DNA from 3 places in the Nocardia jiangsuensis genome. Region 1 is predicted to be linked to each of the others. Evidence: riboswitches for the same ligand, from Rfam matches in the RefSeq annotation. Region 1 holds a riboswitch; each other region holds the start of a gene.
What was found. Region 1 has a riboswitch for S-adenosylmethionine ahead of ACFO0B_RS18970 (aminotransferase class V-fold PLP-dependent enzyme). Riboswitches for the same ligand answer to the same signal wherever they lie in the genome.
Positions count from the first base shown of each region.

Region 1 (7,340 bases):
CGTGCAGCCAGATGTCGCGCCACTGCCGGATGGTGACGCTGTTGCCGAACCACTGGTGCGCGAGCTCGTGCGCGACCAGCCGCTCGGCGCTGCGCCTGCCGTCGCAGTGGTTGGCGCCGAAGATCGAGATGCCCTGCGCCTCGATCGGGATCTCCAGCTCGTCGTCGGTGACGACGACGGTGTAGCCGGCGAACGGGTAGGGGCCGAAGCGCTCGATGAACAGCTCCATCATCCGCGGCTGCCTGGCGAAGTCGTGCTCGAAGGCGGCGCGCAGCCGGGTCGGCACGACGGCGTCCATGGGGACGGCGGCGTGCGCGGGGCCGATCCGGTGCCTGCGGTAGTGCCCGATCTGGATGGTGGCCAGATACCCGGCCATCGGCTCGGGCTGCTCGTAGACCCAGGTGGTCTGGCTTGCCTTGGTCTGCTTGCGGACCAGGGCGCCGTTGGCGAGCGCGTAGTACGGCGAGTCGGTGGTGATCGCGATGCGGTAGCTGGCCTTGGAGCTGGGGTGGTCGTCGCAGGGGAACCAGGAGGCGGCGCCGTTCGGCTGGCTGGCGACCAGCGCGCCCTCGGTGAGCTCCTCCCAGCCGACCTCGCCCCACGGCCCGCGCACCGGCCGCGGCGTTCCGCCGTACTGCACGGCGAAGGTGAGCACGCCGCCCGCCGGGATCTTCTGCTGCGGGGTGACCACGAGCTTGTTGTGCTGGTGCACGTAGCGCGCGGCCTTGACGCCGTTGACGAAGACCTTGGTCACCCGCATGGCCTGCGAGAGGTCGAGCGCGAAGCGGTCGCGGACCTCGGTGGTGACCGCGGTGAGCACGGCCCGGCCGGTCAGCCGGTTGCCCGCGACCCGGTAGCCGAGCTCCAGTTCGTACCGGGAGACGCGGTATCCCCGGTTGCCGTTCTGCGGGAGGTACTCGTCGATGGGGGCGTCGTAGAACTTGCCGCCCATCACACCGTCCCTGGGTCGTTCAGGTACCAGGGGGCGATCGGGTTGCCCCACCAGCGGGTGGAGGCGGGCACGGTGTCACCGCGCATGACCAGCGAGGCCGGGCCGACGGTCGCTCCGGCGCCGATGGTGGCGGCGGGCAGCGCGACGCAGTGCGGGCCGAGCGTGGCGCCGTCCTCGAGCACGACGGTGTCCATCGCCATGATCCGATCGTGGAAGAGGTGGGTCTGCACCACACACCCCCGCTCCACCGTCGCGCCGTCACCGAGCGTCACCAAGTCGGCCTCCGGCAGCCAATAGGACTCGCACCATACTCCGCGGCCGATCGTGGCACCGAGTCCGCGCAGCCACAGGATCATCACTGGGGTACCCGTCGCGGCCCGGGCGAACCAGGGCGCGGCGACGGTCTCCACGAAGGTGTCGGAGACCTCGTTGCGCCAGACGAACGAGCTCCACAGCGGGTGCTCGTCGCGCCCGATCCGGCCGACCAGCAACCACTTGGCGAGCACCGCGATGCCGCCGGCGAACGCACCGGCGATCATCAGCACGATGCCGCTGAGCAGCGCGGTCACCAGGTGCCCCGCGGTGCGGGCCAGCGCGGCGAGGCCGAAGAGCACGCCGAGCCCGATGCCGAAGGTGACGAGCACCGGGATCAACCGGCAGGTCTCGACGGCGGCGCGGGCCAGCCGCAGCCGCGGCGGCGGATCGAAGGTGCGGGTGGTGTCGGCGTTCTCGGCGGCCCGGCGCAGCCGCACCGGCGGGCTGCCCAGCCAGGACGACCCGGCCTTGGCCTTCGACGGCGCGGCGGAGAGCACCGCGACCAGGCTGTTCTTCGGCACCCGGCGCCCCGGCGCGGTCATCCCCGAGTTGCCGAGGAAGGCGCGCTTGCCGACCTTGGCCTCGCCGATGTGCAGCCAGCCGCCGCCCAGCTCGTAGCTGGCGATCATGGTGTCGTCGGCGAGGAAGGCGCCGTCCGCGACGGTGGTGAACTTGGGCAGCAGCAGCACGGTCGACGCCTCGACGCTCTTGCCGATCTTCGCGCCGAGCAGCCGCAGCCAGACCGGGGTGAGCAGGCTGGCGTAGAGCGGGAAGAGGAAGGTGCGCGCGGAGTCGAGCAGCCGCTCGGTGGACCAGGCCTGCCAGCCGACCCGGCTGCGCACCGGGTGGTACCCCTCGGTGAGCCCGATGGCGAGCAGCCGCACCGCGACGATGGTGATCGCCGCGTAGACGCCGAGGCTGAGCAGCACCGCGGGCGGCAGCAGCAGGAAGGCGCGCAGCGCGCCCTGACCGAGCGTGGTGGTGTCGCGGATCATCCAGGCCAGGAAGAGCCCGCCTGCGGCGAGGCCGAGGATCGGCACCGCGGCGAGCCCCATGGAGGTGACGCCGAAGATCGCGACCCAGTGCGGCGCCCGGTCCGGGCGCTGGGCCGGCCAGCGGTGCCTGGCCCTGCCGACCTTGCCCGCGGGCGATCCCGCCCACTCCTGCCCGGCCTTGACCTTTCCGGCCACGGCGGAACCGGCCGCCACCTCGGCGCCGCGGCCGATCTTGCTACCCGGCAGCAATACCGAGCGGGAGCCGACGACGGCGCCCGCGCCGACCACGATCGGGCCGATGTGCACGACGTCGCCGTCGATCCAGTACCCGGCCAGATCCACCTCGGGCTCGACGCTGCAGCCCTCGCCGAGCTCCAGCATGCCGGTGACCGGCGGCAGGCTGTGCAGGTCGACGCCGCGGCCGATCTTCGCGCCGAGCGCGCGGGCGAACGGAACCATCCACGGCGCGCCGGAGAGATTCTCCGCGCCGGAGGCCTCGGAGAGCCGGACCGCGGCCCAGAGCCGCAGGTGCACCGAGCCGCCGCGCGGGTAGCTGCCCGGCCGCAACCCGGCGAGCAGCGTCCGCGCCCCGACTACGCAGAGCGCCATCCGGCCGGGCGGGGAGATGAAGAGCACGAACGCGACCAGCGTCCACCACCAGGAGAGCGCGGGGAGCCACGGCAGCGAGCCGGACCACGCCGCCACATTCCCGACGATGGCGAGCCAGGTGAGCCACTGCAGCCCGGTCAGCGTGGTGAGCGGGACGGTCGCGAGCACCTGGGCGAGCTGAGCCTTCCGCGGGGTCGGGCGGACCGTGCGGTCGACGACGGCGACAGCGGGCGTGCTCTGGTCGAGCAGCTCGGCCATGGCGCCGAGCCGGGGGTGGTCGTAGATATCGGCGACGGCGACCGTCGGGTAGCGCTCACGCAACGCGGTGACCAGCTGCGCGGCCGCGAGCGAGCCGCCGCCCAGGTCGAAGAAGTCGACGTCGGGGCCGGTGATCTCGGCACCGAGGATGGAGTCCCAGATCCCGGCGATCCAGAGCGCGGTGCCGGTGAGCTCGTTCTCCGGGTCGTCCTCGGCGGCGTTCGGCAGTGGCCACGGCAGGGCGTCGCGGTCGACCTTGCCCGAGGTCCTGGTCGGCATGTCGTCGACGATGGCGAGCCGGGGGACGAGCGGCGCGGGCAGCTGCCCGGCCAGCATTGCGCGGGCGGCGCGCAGGTCGTAGTCGGTGTCCGGGCCGGTCAGGTAGCCGATCAGGACCTTGTTGCCCGCCCTGGTGGTGCGGATGGCGGCGGCCGCGCCGGTGACGCCGGGCAGGTGCTGCAGCGCGTTGTCGATCTCGCCGAGCTCGATCCGCCTGCCGCCCAGCTTGATCTGGTCGTCGGCGCGGCCGAGGAAGACCAGGCCTTCGCGGTCGTTGCGGACGAGGTCGCCGCTGCGGTAGGCGCGGTCCCAGCCGAGCGCGGGCAGCGGGGCGTACTTCTCCGCGTCCTTGGCCGGGTCCAGGTAGCGGGCAAGCCCGACCCCGCCGATCACCAGCTCGCCGGTCTCGCCCTCCGGCACCGGCTCGCCATCGACGTTCACCACCACCAGGTCCCAGCCGTCCAGCGGGAGCCCGATGCGCACCGGCGGCTCGCCGGTCAGCCTGGCGGCGCAGGCGACGACGGTGGCCTCGGTGGGGCCGTAGGTGTTCCACACCTCGCGGTCGGTGTCGCGGGCGAGCCGCTCGGCCAGCTCCGGCGGCACCGCCTCGCCGCCGAAGATGAGCATCCGGACGCCGTCCAGCGCCTCCGCGGGCCAGGTCGCGGCCAGCGTCGGGACGGTGGAGACCACGGTGACGCCGCGCCGCATGAGCCACGGGCCCAGGTCGGCACCGGTGCGCACCAGATCACGCGGGGCGGGGACCAGGCAGGCGCCGTTGCGCCAGGCCAGCCACATCTCCTCGCAGGAGGCGTCGAAGGCGACCGAGAGTCCGGCAAGCACCCGGTCGCCGGGGGCGATCGGCTCTTCCTGCAGGAAGAGGTTGTGCTCGGCGTCGACGAAGGCGGCGGCATTGCGGTGCGTCACCGCGACGCCCTTCGGGGTGCCGGTGGAGCCGGAGGTGAAGATGATCCAGGCGTCGTCGTCGGGGGTGGGCAGGTCGGCCCAGCCGCTGTCGTCGGCGGGCGCCTCGGCGGCATCGCGGGTGCCGGGCAGGATGCCGTCGGCGGTGACGATCACCGCCACCTTCGCCTCGCCGAAGACCAGCCGGGCGCGCTCCTCGGGGTCGTCCGCGTCCACCGGGACGTAGGCCGCGCCGCAGTAGAGCACCGCGAGGATGGTGACGTACAGCTCACGATTGCCGGAAGGTAGCCGAATGCCGACCCGGTCGCCGCGCCGCACCCCTGCCGCGGCGAGCCGGTTCATCGCTACCTCGATCTCGACCACGAGTTCCAGGTAGCTGAGCACCGTCTCGCCGTCGTCGATCGCGGCGGCGTCCGGGAATTCCTGCGCGGTAGCGGTGACGATGTCGACGAGCGTGCGCGGCGGCGCGGCGAGCGCGCCGCGGCGCAGCGGGTCGGGGAGCGTGGCCGTGCCGGGCGGCGCCGAACCGGGGGCAGCGGAATCGAGTTCCTCCGGATGGAGCTGTGGTCGGACCATGACGTCCCCACCACCTTTCATCGATGTGCCCACACTTCCCGCTCGTTCTGCCATGTTCGGGTTACCAGCGGGCGAACCCGGCGGCGACCGGTTGTTCACGCTACTCGGCCGGGCGGGCATCTGCGCTGGTCGAGCGGGTGCGTCGCTGTTCATCCGGCGTTCACCCGGCGACTCCTGCCTGGTGGGGTGCGCGCCGCGGGCGGGCTGTGATCTTCGCCGGAGCGGCCCTTGACAACCCGGGCGTGGCTTTGCCAGTCTTTTCGGCAGGTCATGAGTACCAGCGTTCAGCCCCGGCTTGCTGGTCGGCAACCCTCCTCCGCGGCGGGGTGCTCCGGGTGACGACCGGGCCGTCGTCCGACCGGACGCGGCAAGCGCGGACTCGGCACTCCTGATGTTGCGGGTCCCCGAATGTTGGGATGACGTGATGACCGCTGTTCTCGAACCGACCTGTGCCCCGCTCGCGGCGACCTCCGGTGACGACCTCGCCGTCCCGCTGGTGCAGGGCGGCACCGTCGGCTACGCGAACTTCGACTACGCCGCGAGCGCCCCCGCCATCGCCGCGGTGACCGAGCGGGTCTCGACGCTGCTGCCGTACTACGCCAGCGTGCACCGCGGCGCCGGCTACGCCTCCCGGGTCTCCACCGACTGCTACGAGAGCGCGCGCGGCACCGTCGGCGCCTTCTTCGACGCCGCCGAGGACCAGGTCACCGTCTTCACCCGCGGCACGACCGACTCGCTGAACCTGCTGGCCGGCTGCGTGCCGGGCGACACCGTTGTGCTCGACATCGAGCACCACGCCAACTTCCTGCCCTGGCTCGCAGGCGGCCGCCGGGTGGTGACCGCGGCCGACACCGTCGCCGAGACGCTGCGCAGGCTCGTCGCCGAGCTGTGCCGCGAGCCGGCCGCGCTGCTCGCCGTCACCGGTGCCTCCAATGTGACCGGGGAGCTGCTCCCGCTGCGCGAGCTGGCCGAGATCGCGCACCGCTGCGGGGCGCGGCTGCTGGTCGACGCGGCGCAGCTGGCGCCGCACCGGCGGATCTCACTGCGCGACACCGGGATCGACTACCTGGTGTGCTCGGGGCACAAGCTGTACGCGCCGTTCGGGGCCGGGGTGCTGGTCGGGCGGCGGGACTGGCTGGACGCGGCCGAGCCGTACCTGGCCGGGGGCGGTGCCGTCCGCTCCGTCTCGGTGACCGAGACCGAGTGGGCTACGGCGCCGCAGCGGCACGAGGGCGGGTCGCCGAATGTGCTCGGGGCGGCGGCGCTCGCCGCGGCCTGCGCGGCGCTCGCCGCGATTCCCGAGGAGCGGTTCGTCGCGCACGAGCGGGCGCTGACCGCGCGGCTGCGGGACGGGCTGGCCGGGGTGCCTGGCGTTTCGCAGCCGCGGATCTTCACCGACAGCGGGGAGGGGGTGGGGATCGTGGCCTTCACGGTGGCCGGGTTCGCGCCGGGGCACGTCGCGGCGTACCTCTCCGCGGAGCACGGGATCGGGGTGCGCGACGGGCGCTTCTGCGCGCACCCGCTGCTCGAGCGGCTCGGGTTGCCTGCCGCGCTGCGGGCCAGCGTCGGGGTGGGGACGACCGTCGAGCACGTGGACCGGCTGATCTCGGCGCTGCACACGCTGGTGCGCGGTGAGTCGGCCTGGTCCTACGCCGCCGAGGGCGGGGCGTGGAGCCCGGTCCCCGAAACCCGTCCGCTCGGCGCGGACGCCTTCGGCGCCGCGCCCTGCGCCGGATTCTGACCCCTGTATCGGGGCCTCGAGCGGCCGCCTCGACTCGGTTGCGCTTCGAGTCGGATGGCGGGCCGGGGCGGCCGGGCCGGACCATCGCCGTGGTCCGGCCCGGCCGACCACCTCTGCTCGGTGTACGAAGACTCAGCCCAGTTCGGTTGGCTGGTGGTAGCGGCCGTCGTAGTAGAGGAGCGGCGCCGCGGGCGACGCGCCCCGGGTCTCGTCGTGGACGTGGGTGACGAGCCCGGCGACGAAGGTGTGATCCCCGATGTCGAAGCGCTGGTGCACCACCGCGCGCAACCAGAGCGGTGTCTCGTGCAGCACCGGCTCACCGGACTCCAGCTCGGCCCAGAGCGCCGGATCGGCGAACCGCTCCGCTGCGCTGCGCGAGAACCGCTGCGCCAGCTCCCGCTGATGTGCCCCGAGGAAGTGGATCACCACCGACTCGGCGGCGCGCAGCGCGTCCAGGCTGGACGAGGTGTGCGCGATGTTGAACGACACCAGCGGCGGGTCCAGCGAGAGCGAGGCGAACGAGGTGGCGGTGAAGCCGACGGGGCCGTGCGCGGCCCGCAGCGTCACGATGGTGACGCCCGCCGGGTAGTGCCGCATGGAGGCGCGGTACTGCTCGGCGGTGATGCCGTCGGAACTGGGTGCACTCACAGCAACGAACGTACGCGGTTCAGCCCATGTCGACCGGCTGTCCGGC
Region 1 covers NZ_JBHSAX010000014.1:993,095-1,000,434, forward strand. Annotated here, with positions in the region: gene ACFO0B_RS18960 (M1 family metallopeptidase) at 1-952, opposite strand, end outside; gene ACFO0B_RS18965 (Pls/PosA family non-ribosomal peptide synthetase) at 952-4,926, opposite strand; SAM riboswitch class IV at 5,172-5,285, shown strand; gene ACFO0B_RS18970 (aminotransferase class V-fold PLP-dependent enzyme) at 5,330-6,646, shown strand; gene ACFO0B_RS18975 (flavin reductase family protein) at 6,779-7,243, opposite strand; gene ACFO0B_RS18980 (YbaK/EbsC family protein) at 7,314-7,340, opposite strand, start outside.

Region 2 (7,340 bases), on a different contig from region 1:
GGCGCCTTCATCTTCGGCAGTGCGGCGCTGCTCGCGGCCGTCTTCCGGCTGTGCCTGCCGACGGTGCGGGTGGGGCTGCTCGCGGTGCGCGGCAAGCCGTTCGACGTGGCGGCGCTGAGCCTGCTCGGCAGCACCATCGTCTTCCTCGCCGCCACCATCAACACGCTCGGCGTCGGTTAACGGTTCGCCCTCGCCAGCTCGGCGGTGCGGGCCAGCAGAAGCGAGATCTGCTCGGCCTCGGTGAGGAAGCCGTCGTGGCCGTCCCTGGAGTGGATGACGTCCAGCCCGGTGCAGCCGGGCAGCAGCTCGGCCAGCTCGCGCTGGGTGCGCAGCGGGTAGAGCCGATCCGAGTCGACCCCGCCGACCACGCACGGCACCGGGGTCGAGCCGAGCGCGGCCGCGACCCCGCCGCGGCCGCGGCCGACATCGTGCCGGTTCATGGCCTCGGAGAGCAGCACGTAGGTGGCGGCGTCGAACCGCGCGACCAGCTTCTCCGCCTGGTGCTCCAGGTAGCTCTGCACCGCGTACCTGCCGCCGTCCCACGGGTCCTCGCCGTCCTGCGGCAGGTTCTCGAAGCGGTGGTCCAGCTCGGCCTCGGTGCGGTAGCTGAGGTGCGCGATCCGCCGGGCGACGGCGAGCCCGGTCACGGGAGCGCTGCCGGTGCCGTGGTACTCGCCGCCCTGCCAGGCCGGGTCGCCGACGATGGCGGCGATCTGCGTGGTCTGGGTGCCGATCTGGTCCGCGGTGGCGCGCGCGCCGACCGCGAGGACCAGCGCCGCGGCCACCCGCTCCGGCTTGCCGACCATCCACTCCAGCACCCGCATGCCGCCCATGGAGCCGCCGATCGCGGCGGCCAGCCGCTCGATGCCGAGCAGGTCGGCCAGCGCGATCTCGGCGGTCACCTGGTCGCGGATGGAGATCTCCGGGAACCGGCTGCCCCACGGCTTGCCGTCGGGGGCGGGGGCGGCGGGGCCGGTGCTGCCCTTGCAGCCGCCGAGCACATTGGTGGCGATCACGCACCACTCGTCGGTGTCCAGCGGGGCGCCGGGGCCGACCATGCCCTCCCACCAGCCGGGCGCGGGATTGTCCGGGGCGCTGGCGACGTGCGCGTCGCCGGTCAGCGCGTGCTCGACCAGGATCACGTTGTCCAGCGCGGGGGAGAGCTCGCCCCAGCGCTGCACGGCCAGCCGCACATCCGGGACGACAGCGCCGTTCTCCAGCTTGACGTCGCCCACCGCGATCACGCCGGACGTGCCGTCCGGTGGTGGCAGCAGGGCGGTGCCCGCTTCGATACCCACGGTCACGACGCCGCGTCGAAGCCCGCGCGCAGGTCGGCCAGGATGTCCTGCAGCCCCTCGATGCCGACGGCGAGCCGGACCAGCCCCGGCGTGACGCCGGAGCTCGCCTGCTCGTCCGGGGTGAGCTGGGAGTGCGTGGTGGAGGCCGGGTGGATCACCAGCGAGCGCACGTCGCCGATATTGGCGACATGGCTGTGCAGCGTCAGCGCGTCGACGAACTTCTTGCCCGCCTCGACGCCGCCCTTCAGCTCGAAGGCGATCACCGCGCCCGCGCCCTTCGGCGTCAGCTGCCTGCCGCGCTCGTACCAGGGCGAGGTGGGCAGCCCGGCGTAGGCGACCGAGGTCACCGCCGGGTGCGTGGCGAGGAACTCGGCGACCGCCTGCGCGTTCTGCACGTGCCGCTCCATGCGCAGGCTCAGCGTCTCGATGCCCTGGCTGATCAGGAAGGCGTTGAACGGCGAGACCGCGGAGCCGAGGTCGCGCAGCAGCTGCACCCGTGCCTTGAGCGCGAAGGCGGGCGCGCCGAGCTCGGCGAAGACTGCTCCGTGGTAGCTGGGGTCCGGGGTGGTGAAGCCGGGGAAGCGGTCCTCGCCGGATTCGGTCGTGCCGGTCCAGTCGAAGGTGCCGCCGTCGACGATCGCCCCGGCGATGGCGGCGCCGTGGCCGCCCAGGTACTTGGTGGCCGAGTGCACCACGATGTCGGCGCCGTGCTCCAGCGGCCGCAGCAGGTAGGGCGTGGCCACCGTGTTGTCGACGATAAGCGGGACGCCCGCGTCGTGCGCGACGGCGGAGATGCCGGGCAGGTCGAGGATGGCGCTGCTCGGGTTGGCGATGGTCTCGCCGTAGAACGCCTTGGTGTTCGGCCGGACGGCGCCGCGCCACTGCTCCAGGTCGTCCGGGTCGTCCACGAAGGAGACGGTGATGCCGAGCTTGGGCAGGGTGTAGTGGAAGAGGTTGTAGGTGCCGCCGTAGAGGTGCGGGCTGGAGACGATGTGGTCGCCCGCGTTGGCCAGGTTCAGGATGGCGAAGGTCTCGGCCGCCTGGCCGGAGGCGACGACCAGCGCCGCGACGCCACCCTCGAGGGCCGCGATCCGCTGCTCCACCACGTCCTGGGTGGGGTTCATGATCCGGGTGTAGATGTTGCCCGGCTCGGCGAGGCCGAAGAGCGCAGCGGCGTGCGCGGTGTCCCGGAAGGTGTAGGACGTGGTCTGGTAGATCGGCAGGGCACGGGCGTTGGTGCTGCCGTCGGGGGTCTGCCCCGCGTGCACCTGCTTGGTCTCGAAGGACCAGTTCGCGGTGGGGTCGGTCGTCTCGGTCACGTGTTACCTCCAGAAAGCGCGCTTGCTCCCGGCCGTCGGGAGCCGGGTCATCACCCGGAGCACCCCGCCGCTGCTGGAGGGTTGCCGGCCAGCAAGCCGGGGCTTCGCGCTGGCACTCATGACCTGTTCGACATCGTAACCGGACCGAGGTCTGCCGATCGAACCCGAGTGCGGGGCTATCCACAGGTGAGCGTTGTGAATGCGATCACAGGGGGTTCACGGGCGCTCTGGGCGGGTGGGTGCTGCGCCGCCCGTGGCTCTCGTCGTAGGCTCGAACGGTGAGCAAGGGGCGTGTCCTCGGTCACGCCGGACCTACTCGCGAGTAACGAGCCAGGGTCGCCGCAAGGGTGACCCTCGTCGTTCCCTGCGAGGTCGGGCAGCAGTACGCTTGTCTTGTTTGCACCACAGGGTCTCGCCGACCAAGCGGGACATCGATGTTGTCTGTTGGACAGCTGGGGTCCGCTCACAAGCGTGTTCGCCTGGCCGTGCAATGAGGGCACACACCCTAGGAGGACACGAAGATCCATGTCCAAGATCAAGGTTGAAGGCACCGTCGTAGAGCTCGACGGCGACGAGATGACGCGGATCATCTGGCAGTTCATCAAGGACAAGCTGGTCCACCCGTACCTCGATGTGAACCTCGAGTACTACGACCTCGGCATCGAGTACCGCGACAAGACCGACGACCAGGTCACCGTGGACGCCGCCGAGGCGATCAAGCGCCACGGCGTCGGGGTCAAGTGCGCCACGATCACCCCGGACGAGGCGCGGGTCGAGGAATTCGGGCTGAAGAAGATGTGGCGGTCGCCGAACGGCACCATCCGCAACATCCTCGGCGGCACGATCTTCCGCGCGCCGATCATCATCTCCAACGTCCCGCGGCTGGTGCCGGGCTGGACCAAGCCGATCATCATCGGCCGCCACGCCTTCGGTGACCAGTACCGCGCCACCGACTTCAAGGTGTTCGAGGCGGGCACCGTCACCCTCACCTTCACCCCGGAGGACGGCAGCGAGCCGATCGTGCACGAGGTCGTGAAGATGCCGGAGGCCGGCGGCGTCGTCATGGGCATGTACAACTTCAAGAAGTCCATCGAGGACTTCGCGCGGGCCTCGTTCAACTACGGCCTGCAGCAGAACTACCCGGTCTACATGTCGACCAAGAACACCATCCTCAAGGCCTACGACGGCATGTTCAAGGACACCTTCCAGGAGGTGTTCGACGCCGAGTTCAAGAGCCAGTTCGACGCCGCCGGGCTCACCTACGAGCACCGGCTGATCGACGACATGGTCGCCTCCTCCATGAAGTGGGAGGGCGGCTACGTCTGGGCCTGCAAGAACTACGACGGCGACGTGCAGTCCGACACCGTCGCGCAGGGCTTCGGATCGCTCGGCCTGATGACCTCGGTGCTGCTCACCCCGGACGGCCAGACCTGTGAGGCCGAGGCCGCGCACGGCACCGTGACCAGGCACTTCCGCCAGCACCAGCAGGGCAAGCCGACCTCGACCAACCCGATCGCGTCGATCTTCGCCTGGACCCGCGGGCTCGAGCACCGCGGCAAGCTGGACAACACCCCCGAGGTGATCGGCTTCGCGCAGACGCTCGAGGACGTCGTCATCAAGACGGTCGAGGGTGGTCAGATGACCAAGGATCTGGCCGCGCTGGTCGGCGGGGACCAGGGGTACCTGAGCACCGAGGAGTTCCTCGGCGCGCTCGACGTCAACCTGGCGCGCGCGCTGCGCTGATCTCGCTCGCGCAGGCCCCCGTTCCGCTGCTCGCGGAGCGGGGGTTTTGCGATTGACAAGGCCCCGCGTCGGCACAAGAGTGGTCAGCAGAGGGATATGGGGGCCGGCGATGCGGGGAGGGTTCTACAACCATGTGGACGATCCTGACGAATTCTGGGACGACGAGCCGATCACGCGGCGGGCCGCTCCGCCCGTCGCAGCGGTGGCGGCCGAGCCGCCGCCACTGACGGAGCCCGCCCCGTCCACCGTCGCTTCGCCGCGCGTCTCCATGGCGATCGACGGGGGATGTCTCCCTATCGGAATTTCGACGAGCCCGGGGTGGCGACCCGGGCCGGGGGTGGCCGGTGAACTCATGGCGGCGTACCGGGCAGCCGTGGCTGAGCGCCTCGAGCAGCTGTGTGGCAGCGGCAGCTGGCCAACCGAGCGACAAATCTCGGATGCGGCTGTTCCCGATCTCCGGACCATGCTGACGGTGCTGCTGGAGACCCGCACCTGGGACGAGTACAGCAGGCTCTCCAGCGAGCTGATCGGCAACGGGCGGGTTCCATGCGGCGGGCCGGGCCGTCGTGCACGGGGAGCACGCCGTCACCATGATCGCCGACCGGACGTACATCCGCTCGATCGCGGTGCGCGGGGAATGGGCCGCGACGGCCCATCCCGACGAGGTCTGCGACGAGATTCTCGGCTGCGCGGACAGGATCCGCTCGGTACGCCCGCGGCTCGGCGCGCGCGGGGACTATTCACGCTGGACGGACACCGAGCTCGAACACGAACTCGATCTGCACCGGCTCCGACTACTCGATTCCGAGGTGCACCGTGACCGATGAAGTGGGCGTGAGCATCGCCGCGATGCGCTTGGCCGTTCGGAGCTGGCAGGAAGCCGCCGTCAGCGTCGGCGAGGGTGTCGGTACGACATCGAAACTCGAGATCGCGGCGACGCACGCCGGAACATTCGCGGAGGCCCTCGGCAAATACCAACCGGCACCCGGGTACTTCCGTGACCGGCTGAGCGAAGGCGTCACGGTCCTCGAGGACATCGCGGAAGTCCTGAACGCGGCCTGCAACGCCCATGAGGCCGAGGAGCGGGCGAGCACGGGCCAGCTGACGAAGCTGGAGAGCGAGATATGAGCGGCGACCGGGCGAGCCTCATCGACAAGATCTCGTACATCAGGGAGAAGAAGGATCGAATCGGCGATCTCCCGGCGAAGGTGGACGACTATGCCGGGGTTCTCGTGTCGCACGTCCGGGCCAGCGGTTACGGAAGCGCTGTCGTGAACCCGCTCGGGGCGCTGAGCGTCGAGGACGCGGTCGACGAGATCTGGCGGGAACGAGACAAAGCGAACAGCGCCATCCGGGAGACCTGGGCGAAGCTGGACCAGCTCGATCCCGATCTCGAAGTGCCGGTGCGGTTCATCGATGTCGCGAACGAGTGGCGCGGGCTCAGGAACACCCTCATCGAAGTCGGGAACAACTTCAACGACACCAATCTCGCCAGCGAATGGCAGGGTGCCGCAGCGACCAGGTACGCGGAACTGCGGGTGCGACAGAAGGACGCCTTCGATTTCCTGCCCCTGGAGTTCGACAAGATCGCGCAGAGCCTGGAGACGATCGCGTCCTCGGAGCTGACGCTGTACGGCGAGCTCGCGGTCAAGGCGCAGGAGCTCATCACCAAGGTGGAGGAAGTCACCGTCGACTATATCGACGCGCTGCTCGACGTCTTCTCGCTCAGTGGTGCGGTCGCGCAGATCAAGGCGCTCACCTCGGCGGTCGAGGCCGCCAATTCCTTTATTCTCGGTGTCGTTCGCGGGATGGCAGAGGCCGCCAAGAACAACATGATCGAGGGGAACAAGATCGCCGAGTCCATCGATGTTCAAAAGGGATTGCCGGACAACAGGTGGCCCAGCGCGGTGAAGTCTTCCTATGGAGCCGGAATCGAGGGGATCCGCGCGGCGATCGGGGACGGGTCGACGCGGGACGGGGACAAATCGGACTGGAGTGTGGCGCGATGAGGCACGGGCTGCCGATTCTCGTCGGTGTAGCTCTGCTGGCGGGGGTGACGGGATGTACCGATCCGCCGCCGGAGCCGACCCCGGTGCCGACCCCGGTGCGGGACGCGATGACACACGGGGAGCTGTGTGATGCGGTGGCCGGCTTCTTCGCGGACGAGCTGAGGGCCGTCGCTGTGCAAGCCGATCCGAATGTTTCCGCGGACCTGGAGGTCGGCCCCGGCACGATCTGCGAGATCAGGCAGGACGGTGGTCGGATCGGCTACTACTCGGCGCGGAGCGCGCCGGACGAGCCGGATCCGACCGACCGGGTCCGCGGATTCGTCCGGGAGCCCGCGCTGGGTGACGCGGTCTGGGTCTACGACCTGCGGGCGGCCCCGGAGGACCCCTCGACCAAGGTCCGCTTCGCCACCCGGGTCGAGGAGTGGAACGCCACCCTCGAGGTCGTGGACACCGAGACGCGGACGGCAGACGGCGGGCTGCGGCTGAGCGACGGCGACAAGGTTGCGGCAGTTCGCTTCCTGCGGGAGCTGACCGCCGAACTCACCGGCTGACTCCGGTCCCGTCCCTGGGAGGCGGGACGGGAGGGTGGTCAGTCCACGGCGGCCGGGTGTAGTGCGGCGACCGCGCGGCTGAAGCTCGCGGTGCCGTGCCCGGCCGCCTCCTGCTCCTCGAAGATCCGCAGCAGCGGATCGAGGAGGCCGGTGCGGACGCCCGCGCCCGTGGCGGTGGCCTGGATGTCGGCGAGCCCGCTGCGGTTCACCGCCAGGTCGGAGAAGCTGACCGGGTACTCGCCGGAGTCGATCTCGTCGGCCAGCATCGGGAGCAGGTCGAGCACCGAGCGCAGCCAGGGCAGCAGCAGGTCGTCGGTGAAGGGGCGGGCCGAGCCGCCGACCATGGCCGTGGCCTGGAAGAAGCCGGCGAACAGGCCGTACATGCCGCCGAGCACCGCCATGTCGCGCAGTGCGGCGGCG
Region 2 covers NZ_JBHSAX010000017.1:625,104-632,443, forward strand. Annotated here, with positions in the region: gene ACFO0B_RS21950 (DUF3017 domain-containing protein) at 1-180, shown strand, start outside; gene metX (homoserine O-acetyltransferase MetX) at 177-1,304, opposite strand; gene ACFO0B_RS21960 (bifunctional o-acetylhomoserine/o-acetylserine sulfhydrylase) at 1,301-2,617, opposite strand; SAM riboswitch class IV at 2,631-2,741, opposite strand; gene ACFO0B_RS21965 (NADP-dependent isocitrate dehydrogenase) at 3,143-4,360, shown strand; gene ACFO0B_RS21970 (hypothetical protein) at 4,927-5,187, shown strand; gene ACFO0B_RS21975 (hypothetical protein) at 5,177-5,488, shown strand; gene ACFO0B_RS21980 (hypothetical protein) at 5,485-6,369, shown strand; gene ACFO0B_RS21985 (hypothetical protein) at 6,366-6,920, shown strand; gene ACFO0B_RS21990 (NAD(P)-dependent oxidoreductase) at 6,959-7,340, opposite strand, start outside.
Region 2: another riboswitch for S-adenosylmethionine. It lies ahead of ACFO0B_RS21960 (bifunctional o-acetylhomoserine/o-acetylserine sulfhydrylase); the one in region 1 lies ahead of ACFO0B_RS18970 (aminotransferase class V-fold PLP-dependent enzyme).

Region 3 (7,340 bases), 740 kb from region 1:
TCGCCCCCGGCTTCTTCGACGCCGTGCTCAGCATCGACTCCTTCGTCTACTACGGCACCGACGACCTGTACGCGAACTACCTGACCCGCTTCCTGCGGCCCGGCGGCCAGCTCGGCATCGCGGGCGCCGGGCTCACCGCCGACCCCGGATGGCCGGTCCCGGAGCACCTGGCCGCCTGGTGGGAGCCGGCCCTGGCCTGCCTGCACCCGGCGGAGTGGTGGCAGGCGCACTGGGAGCGCAGCGGCCTGCTCGAGGTCGAGCTGGCCGACGCCATGCCGGACGGCTGGCAGCGCTGGCTGGACTGGCAGCGCGCCGTCGCCCCGGACAACGCCCCCGAGATCGCCGCGCTGGAGGCCGACCGCGGCCGCCACCTCGGCTACGTGCGCGCCGTTGCCCGCCGACGCGCCGACGTCGAGCCGGACGCGCCGATCACGACCGTCCCCGCCGCCTACACCCCGCACCCGCTGCTGCGCGACCCCGCGCCGGGGGCCGAGTAGCGCCGCTCCTCTATGGTCGATGCAGGCGGGCGCCCGGCACGAAGTGCCCGCGGCAACGTGGCGACAGGAGCGGCGCACATGGCAGACCTCAAGCTCGGGTACAAGGCCTCGGCGGAGCAGTTCGGACCGCGGGAACTGGTGGAGATCGCCGTCCTCGCCGAGGAGCACGGCCTCGACAGCGCGACCGTCAGCGACCACTTCCAGCCCTGGCGGCACAAGGGCGGGCACGCTCCCTTCTCGCTGGCCTGGATGGCCGCGGTCGGCGAGCGCACGAAGCGGATCCAGCTCGGCACCTCGGTGCTCACCCCCACCTTCCGCTACAACCCCGCGGTGATCGCCCAGGCCTTCGCCACCATGGGCGTGCTCTACCCGGGCCGGATCATGCTCGGCGTCGGCACCGGAGAGGCGCTCAACGAGATCGCCACCGGCTACAAGGGCGAATGGCCCGAGTTCAAGGAGCGCTTCGCCCGGCTCCGCGAGTCGGTCGCGCTGATGCGCGCGCTCTGGACCGGCGACCGCGTCGATTACGACGGCGAGTACTACCACACCGTCGGCGCCTCCATCTACGACGTCCCCGAGGGCGGCATCCCCGTCTACATCGCCGCGGGCGGCCCGGTCGTGGCCAGGTACGCCGGCCGCGCAGGCGACGGCTTCATCTGCACCTCCGGCAAGGGCATGGAGCTCTACACCGAGAAGCTGCTGCCCGCCGTCGCCGAGGGCGCCGCCAAGGCCGAACGCGACCTCGACCCCATCGACAAGATGATCGAGATCAAGATCTCCTACGACACCGACCCCGAACTCGCACTGGAGAACACCCGCTTCTGGGCCCCGCTCTCCCTCACCCCCGAGCAGAAGCACTCCATCACCGACCCCATCGAGATGGAAGCCGCCGCCGACGCGCTGCCGATCGAGCAGATCGCCAAGCGCTGGATCGTCGCCAGCGACCCCGACGAGGCCGTCGAGCAGGTCAAGCCCTACCTCGACGCCGGCCTGAACCACCTGGTCTTCCACGCCCCCGGCCACGACCAGCGCCGCTTCCTCGACCTCTTCCAGCGCGACCTGGGGCCGCGGCTGCGCAAGCTGGGCTAGGAGTCCAGTTCGAGCCGATCCATCGTCGCCGCGAGTTCGGTGAGCGCGGCGACGATCTCGGCGAACCGCTCGGCGCCCAGCTCGGCGGCGAGCCGGTGCGCCACCTGCGCGTGCTGCGGGGAGATCCGGCGCACCGCCGCCAGCCCCTCGTCGGTGACGGCGACCAGCTTGGCGCGCCGGTGCGCCGGATTCTCCCGGTACTCGGCGAGCCCCTTCCCGACCAGCAGATCGGCGATGCGCTGCACGCTCTGCCTGGTGATTCCCATGGCTCGCGCTATGCCCGCCACCGGGAGCGGCTCGGGCAGCACCGCGCCGAGCACCTGCCACCAGGCGGCGGTGAGCCCGGCGGGGGCGGCGAGCTTCTCGGCGACCGCGAGGAAGCGGCCGTTCAGCGCGAACGAGGTGATGGCCGCGGTGCTGAACAGCTCCTGCTCGGTCACGCCCCGTGCTCCGCGAGCACGGCGTAGGCGCTCGGGTCGCGCTCGGCGAAGAGCCGGAACCAGGCGTCGAGCACCTGCGGCTCGTAGACGTCGAGCGCCGCGAAGACCTGGTGCGCGAAGTGGAACGGCGCCAGCGAGGTCGCGGTGATCACGTTGCCGTCGGTGACCGCGGGCTCGTTCCTGTAGTGCGCGCTGCCCGCGTAGCCGCTGGCCGCGAGGTAGCCGGGGTCGTTGCTGGTGTGCGCCCTGGTGTCGAGCAGCCCGGCCTTGGCGAGCCCGAAGGTGGCGCCGCAGATGGCGGCGACCGGGCGTCCTGCGTCGAGGAAGCCGCGGGCCAGCCCGGCGAAGCCCGCCAGCTCGTCGCCCTGATCCCAGAGGTTCGCCCCCGGCAGGATGAGCGCCGCCGCCCGGTCGAGGTCGACCTCGGCCAGGTCGACGTCGGGCAGGACGCGCATGCCGCCGCCGGTGGTCACCGGCTCGGTGTCGCGGCCGACCGTGCGCACCGCGAGCGAGCCCGGCTCGCGCTGCAGCTCGGGGTTGTTGAGGTAGGCGATGGCGGCCCCGACCTCCCAGTCGGCCAGGGTGTCGTAGACCGCCGTGTACACGATGCGAGGTTCCGAAGTCATGACAGCATACTGTCAAATCTGACAGGATGCTGTCAATGGCTCAGCCCAGCGCGTGGTCCAGGTCCGCGATCAGGTCCTCGACGTCCTCCAGGCCGACCGAGATGCGGACGACGCCGTCGGTGAGCCCGATCCCGGCCCGCCCCTCCGCGCCCATGGCCCGGTGCGTGGTGGTGGCCGGGTGCGTGATCAGCGTCTTGGCGTCGCCGAGGTTGTTCGAGATGTCGACCACCCGCAGCCGGTTCAGCACCTCGAAGGCGCGCTTCTTGCCCTCACCGTCGCCGGCGGCGAGCTCGAAGGTGACCACGGTGCCGCCGCCGCTCATCTGCGCGGTGGCGAGATCGTGCTGCGGGTGCGTCTCCAGGAACGGGTAGCGCACCCAGCCGACCGCCGGGTGACCCTCCAGGAAGCGGGCGACCTTGAGCGCCGACTCGGTGGAGTGCTTCACACGCAGCGGCATGGTCTCCAGCCCCTTGAGCAGGGTCCACGCGTTGAACGGGCTGAGCGCGGGGCCGGTGTGCCGCATGAGCGTCTTCACCGGGCCGTCGATGTACTCCCGGTCGCCGAGGATGGCGCCGCCGAGCACCCGGCCCTGGCCGTCGATGTGCTTGGTGCCGGAGTAGACCACCACGTCGGCGCCGAGCTCCAGGCTGCGCTGTAGCAGCGGGGTGGCGAAGACATTGTCCAGCACCACCTTCGCGCCCGCCGCGTGCGCGAGCTCGCTGACCCGCCGCACGTCGACCAGGTTCTGCATGGGGTTGGCCGGGGTCTCGAAGAAGACCGCCTGGGTCGGCACCGAGAGCGCCTGCTCCCACTGGTCCAGATCCTCGCCGTCGACGAAGACCGTCCGCACGCCCCAGCGCGGCAGGATCTCGTTGGCCACCACGAAGCAGGAGCCGAAGAGGCTGCGCGCGGCGACCAACCGGTCGCCCGCCTTCAGCAGCGCGCCGAGCGCGGTGAAGACCGCCGCCATGCCGCTCGCGGTGGCGAAACACGCCTCCGCGCCGTCGATCAGCCGCATCCGCTCCTCGAAGACGGCGACCGTCGGGTTGCCGTAGCGGGAGTAGACGAAGTGCTCGACGTCGCCGGTGAAGGCGGCCTCGGCCGCCTCGGCGCTCTCGTAGACGAAGCCGGAGGTGAGGTAGAGCGCCTCGGAGGTCTCCTCGAACCCCGAGCGGCGCAGCCCGCCGCGCACGCCGAGCGTGGCCGGGCCGACGTTCTCCGGCAGCGGCCGCTCGAAGGAGCCGCCGGTGATCACGACTGCCGCCAGGGCAGGCCGTCGGCGCGCCAGCCCGCGATGCCGCGGCGGCCGTCGCCGTCCAGCGGGCCCTCGAAGCCGTCGATCACGTTGTAGGAGGGGGCGATTCCGGCGCCGGTCGCCAGGCTGGCGGCGTGCGCCGAGCGCTGGCCGGAGCGACACAGGAACACGACCGGGGCCGCCGGATCGCGCCCGGCCAAGGCCTGGTTCAGTTGCTCGAGGAAGGCCGGGTTCGGTGTGCCGGTGCCGTCCACCCACTCGATCAGCGCGGTCGGCCGGTCCACCTCGGTGGTGTCCGGGACCCCGACCCAGCGCCACTCGGCCTCGGTGCGCACGTCGACCAGCACCGCGGACGGATTGTCGCGCAGCAACTCCCACGCCTGCTTCGGGGTGATGTCACCGGCATAACTCATGTCGAACCTCCTGTGATCCACGCTTGCCGCACGGGAACGCCACATACGGCCAGGTCGTCACCCGGAGCACCCCGCCGCGGAGGAGGGTTGCCGACCAGCCGAGCCGGGGCTTGACGCTGGTTCTCATGACCTTGCGATCCGAGATTGCCCCGGGAAAGCGGGTGCTGTCAACACGAGTTCTCCCGCGTCCGGGCGCGTCATCCGCAGACCAGCCAGCGGTCGCCTTCCTTCGCCAGGTTCCAGGTGACGGTGGCCGTGCGGCCGTCCACCCGCGTGGTCACCGTGATCCGGCCGCGCTCGCCGTCGACCACCGGGTTCACCAACTCGGCGACCTCGATATCGGTGCTGGTTTCCGGCCCGCCCAGCTGCTCGGCGAGCGGGGAGGCGGCCTCGTCGAAGCCGGGGCAGGCGGTGCCGGGCGGGGGCACCAGATCGCTGCGGCCGCGGGCGTCGGCGTAGTTGCGCACCGCCGCCGCCAGCTTGTCCGCCTCTGTGACATTTTTCTCAGCGGGCGAGAGCACCCCGGCGATCACGATTCCCACCAGGACCAGCACCACGAGCACCCCCGCCGCCACGAACGGCACGATCGATCGGACTTCCGGCTCGTCGCCACCGGGCTGCTGCTCGCTCATCCCCCGATGATCACCGATGACCTGGGCCGTCGGCGCACCGGCCCCGGCAGGATACGCGCTGCGTACCCGGGTCGCGGGCCGCGCGGAGCAGGGCCGATAGAATGGCTGCTTGCGACTCGTGCCGGAGCCGCCGTCCGTTGCTCCGGGGAGAATGGGAGCGCGGTTCCGGACCGATCTCAGGTTAGCCTGGGCTAAGTAGACGCCAGATGAACGTATCGACCGAAGGTGCGCGTGAACATGACCGAACAGAGTGAGGCGGCCCGGCCGCTCCGCATTGCGATCGTGGGTGCAGGCCCGGCCGGGATCTACGCCGCCGACGCGCTGATGAAGTCCGACACGGACGTCTCCATCGACCTCTACGAGCGGATGCCGGCGCCGTTCGGCCTGATCCGCTACGGCGTCGCGCCGGACCACCCGCGGATCAAGGGCATCATCACCGCGCTGCACAAGGTGCTGGACAAGGAGCAGGTGCGGCTGCTCGGCAACATCGACTACGGCACCGACATCACCCTGGACGATCTGCGCCGCTTCTACGACGCCGTGATCTTCTCCACCGGCGCCAACGCCGACCGCGCGCTCACCATCCCCGGCATCGAGCTGGACGGCTCCTACGGCGCCGCCGACTTCGTCTCCTGGTACGACGGCCACCCGGACGTTCCGCGCAGCTGGCCGCTGGAGGCGGAGAAGGTCGCGGTGCTCGGCGTCGGCAACGTCGCGCTGGACATCGCCCGCGTGCTCGCCAAGACCGGCGACGAGCTGCTGCCGACCGAGATCCCGCCGAACGTCTACGCGGGCCTCAAGCAGAACAAGGCCGTCGAGGTGCACGTCTTCGGCCGCCGCGGCCCCGCGCAGGCCAAGTTCACCCCGCTGGAGCTGCGCGAGCTGGACCATTCGCCGACCATCGAGGTCATCGTCGATCCGCAGGACATCGACTACGACGAGGGCTCCGAGGCCGCGCGCAGGCACTCCAAGCAGGTCGACATGGTCGCCAACACGCTGGAGCAGTGGGCCATCCGCGACCAGGGCGACCGCCCGCACAAGCTCTTCCTGCACTTCTTCGAGGCGCCGACCGAGGTGGTCGGCGACGCCGACGGCAAGGTCGTCGGGCTGCGCACCGAGCGCACCCAGCTGGACGGCACCGGCAACGTCAAGGGCACCGGCGAGTACCGCGACTGGGAGGTGCAGGCCGTGTATCGCGCAGTCGGCTACCTGTCGCAGAACGTCACCCAGCTGCCCTTCGACGACCAGGCCGGCACCGTGCCGAACGAGGCGGGCCGCGTCCTGATCGACGAGAACGCCGACGGCCCGGCCCGCTACCTGCCCGGCACCTACGTGACCGGCTGGATCAAGCGCGGCCCGGTCGGCCTGATCGGCCACACCAAGGGCGACGCCAACGAGACCGTCGCCTGCCTGCTCGACGACAGCAAGAACTTCCCGCGCGCCGAGAACCCCGACCCGGCGGCCGTTGTCGAGTTCCTCGAGGGCAAGGGCGTGCCCTATACCACCTGGCAGGGCTGGTACCGCCTGGACGCGCACGAGCGCTCGCTGGGCGAGCCGGAGGGCCGCGAGCGGGTCAAGGTCGTGGAGCGCGAGGACATGCTGCGCGCCAGCGAGCCGAACAAGGTCTAGCCCGCGGCCGGGCGCGACGCCTGCCGGAACGCAGGAGTCCGGCAGGCGACAGCCGCGCCCACCTCGAGGCATTCTGTACACGTGTTCGATGCCCACGTCCACATCTTCGACCCGCGGTTCCCGCTGGCCGAGAACGAGGGACACCTGCCCTCCTCCTACACCGTCGCCGACTATCGAAAGCGCATGGCGCGCTTCGACATCAGCGGCGGCGCCGTGGTCAGCGGCTCCTTCCAGGGGACCGACCAGAGCTACCTGAAAGCCGCGCTCGCCGAGCTCGGCGCAGGGTGGGTCGGGGTGACCCGGCTGGACCTCGACGCCTCCGACGAGGAGATCCAGCAGCTGAACAAGATCGGCGTGCGCGCGCTGCGCTTCAATCTGAAGCGCGCGGCGGGCGACATCACCCAGCTCACCCAGCAGGCGGTGCGGGCCCACGACATCGCGGGCTGGCACGTCGAGCTGTATATCGACGGTCAGATGCTGGCCTCGCTGCAACCCGTCGTCACCAAGCTGCCCGCGCTCTCCGTCGACCACCTCGGCATGTCCGCCGAAGCCGTGCCGTACCTCCTCGACCTGGTCGACCGCGGCGCCCGCGTGAAGGCCACCGGCTTCGGCCGCGTCCAGATGCGCGTCCCCGACACCCTGCGCCGCATCCACGCCGTCAACCCCAGCGCACTCATGTTCGGCACCGACCTGCCCGGCACCCGCGCGGGCCGCCCCTTCCGCGACTCCGACGTCGACCTGCTCTGCGACGTCGTCGGC
Region 3 covers NZ_JBHSAX010000014.1:251,606-258,945, forward strand. Annotated here, with positions in the region: gene ACFO0B_RS15450 (SAM-dependent methyltransferase) at 1-497, shown strand, start outside; gene fgd (glucose-6-phosphate dehydrogenase (coenzyme-F420)) at 576-1,586, shown strand; gene ACFO0B_RS15460 (MarR family winged helix-turn-helix transcriptional regulator) at 1,583-2,026, opposite strand; gene ACFO0B_RS15465 (DJ-1/PfpI family protein) at 2,023-2,652, opposite strand; gene ACFO0B_RS15470 (O-succinylhomoserine sulfhydrylase) at 2,693-3,907, opposite strand; gene ACFO0B_RS15475 (rhodanese-like domain-containing protein) at 3,904-4,320, opposite strand; SAM riboswitch class IV at 4,335-4,451, opposite strand; gene ACFO0B_RS15480 (Rv0361 family membrane protein) at 4,518-4,952, opposite strand; gene ACFO0B_RS15485 (FAD-dependent oxidoreductase) at 5,190-6,581, shown strand; gene ACFO0B_RS15490 (amidohydrolase family protein) at 6,663-7,340, shown strand, end outside.
Region 3: another riboswitch for S-adenosylmethionine. It lies ahead of ACFO0B_RS15475 (rhodanese-like domain-containing protein); the one in region 1 lies ahead of ACFO0B_RS18970 (aminotransferase class V-fold PLP-dependent enzyme).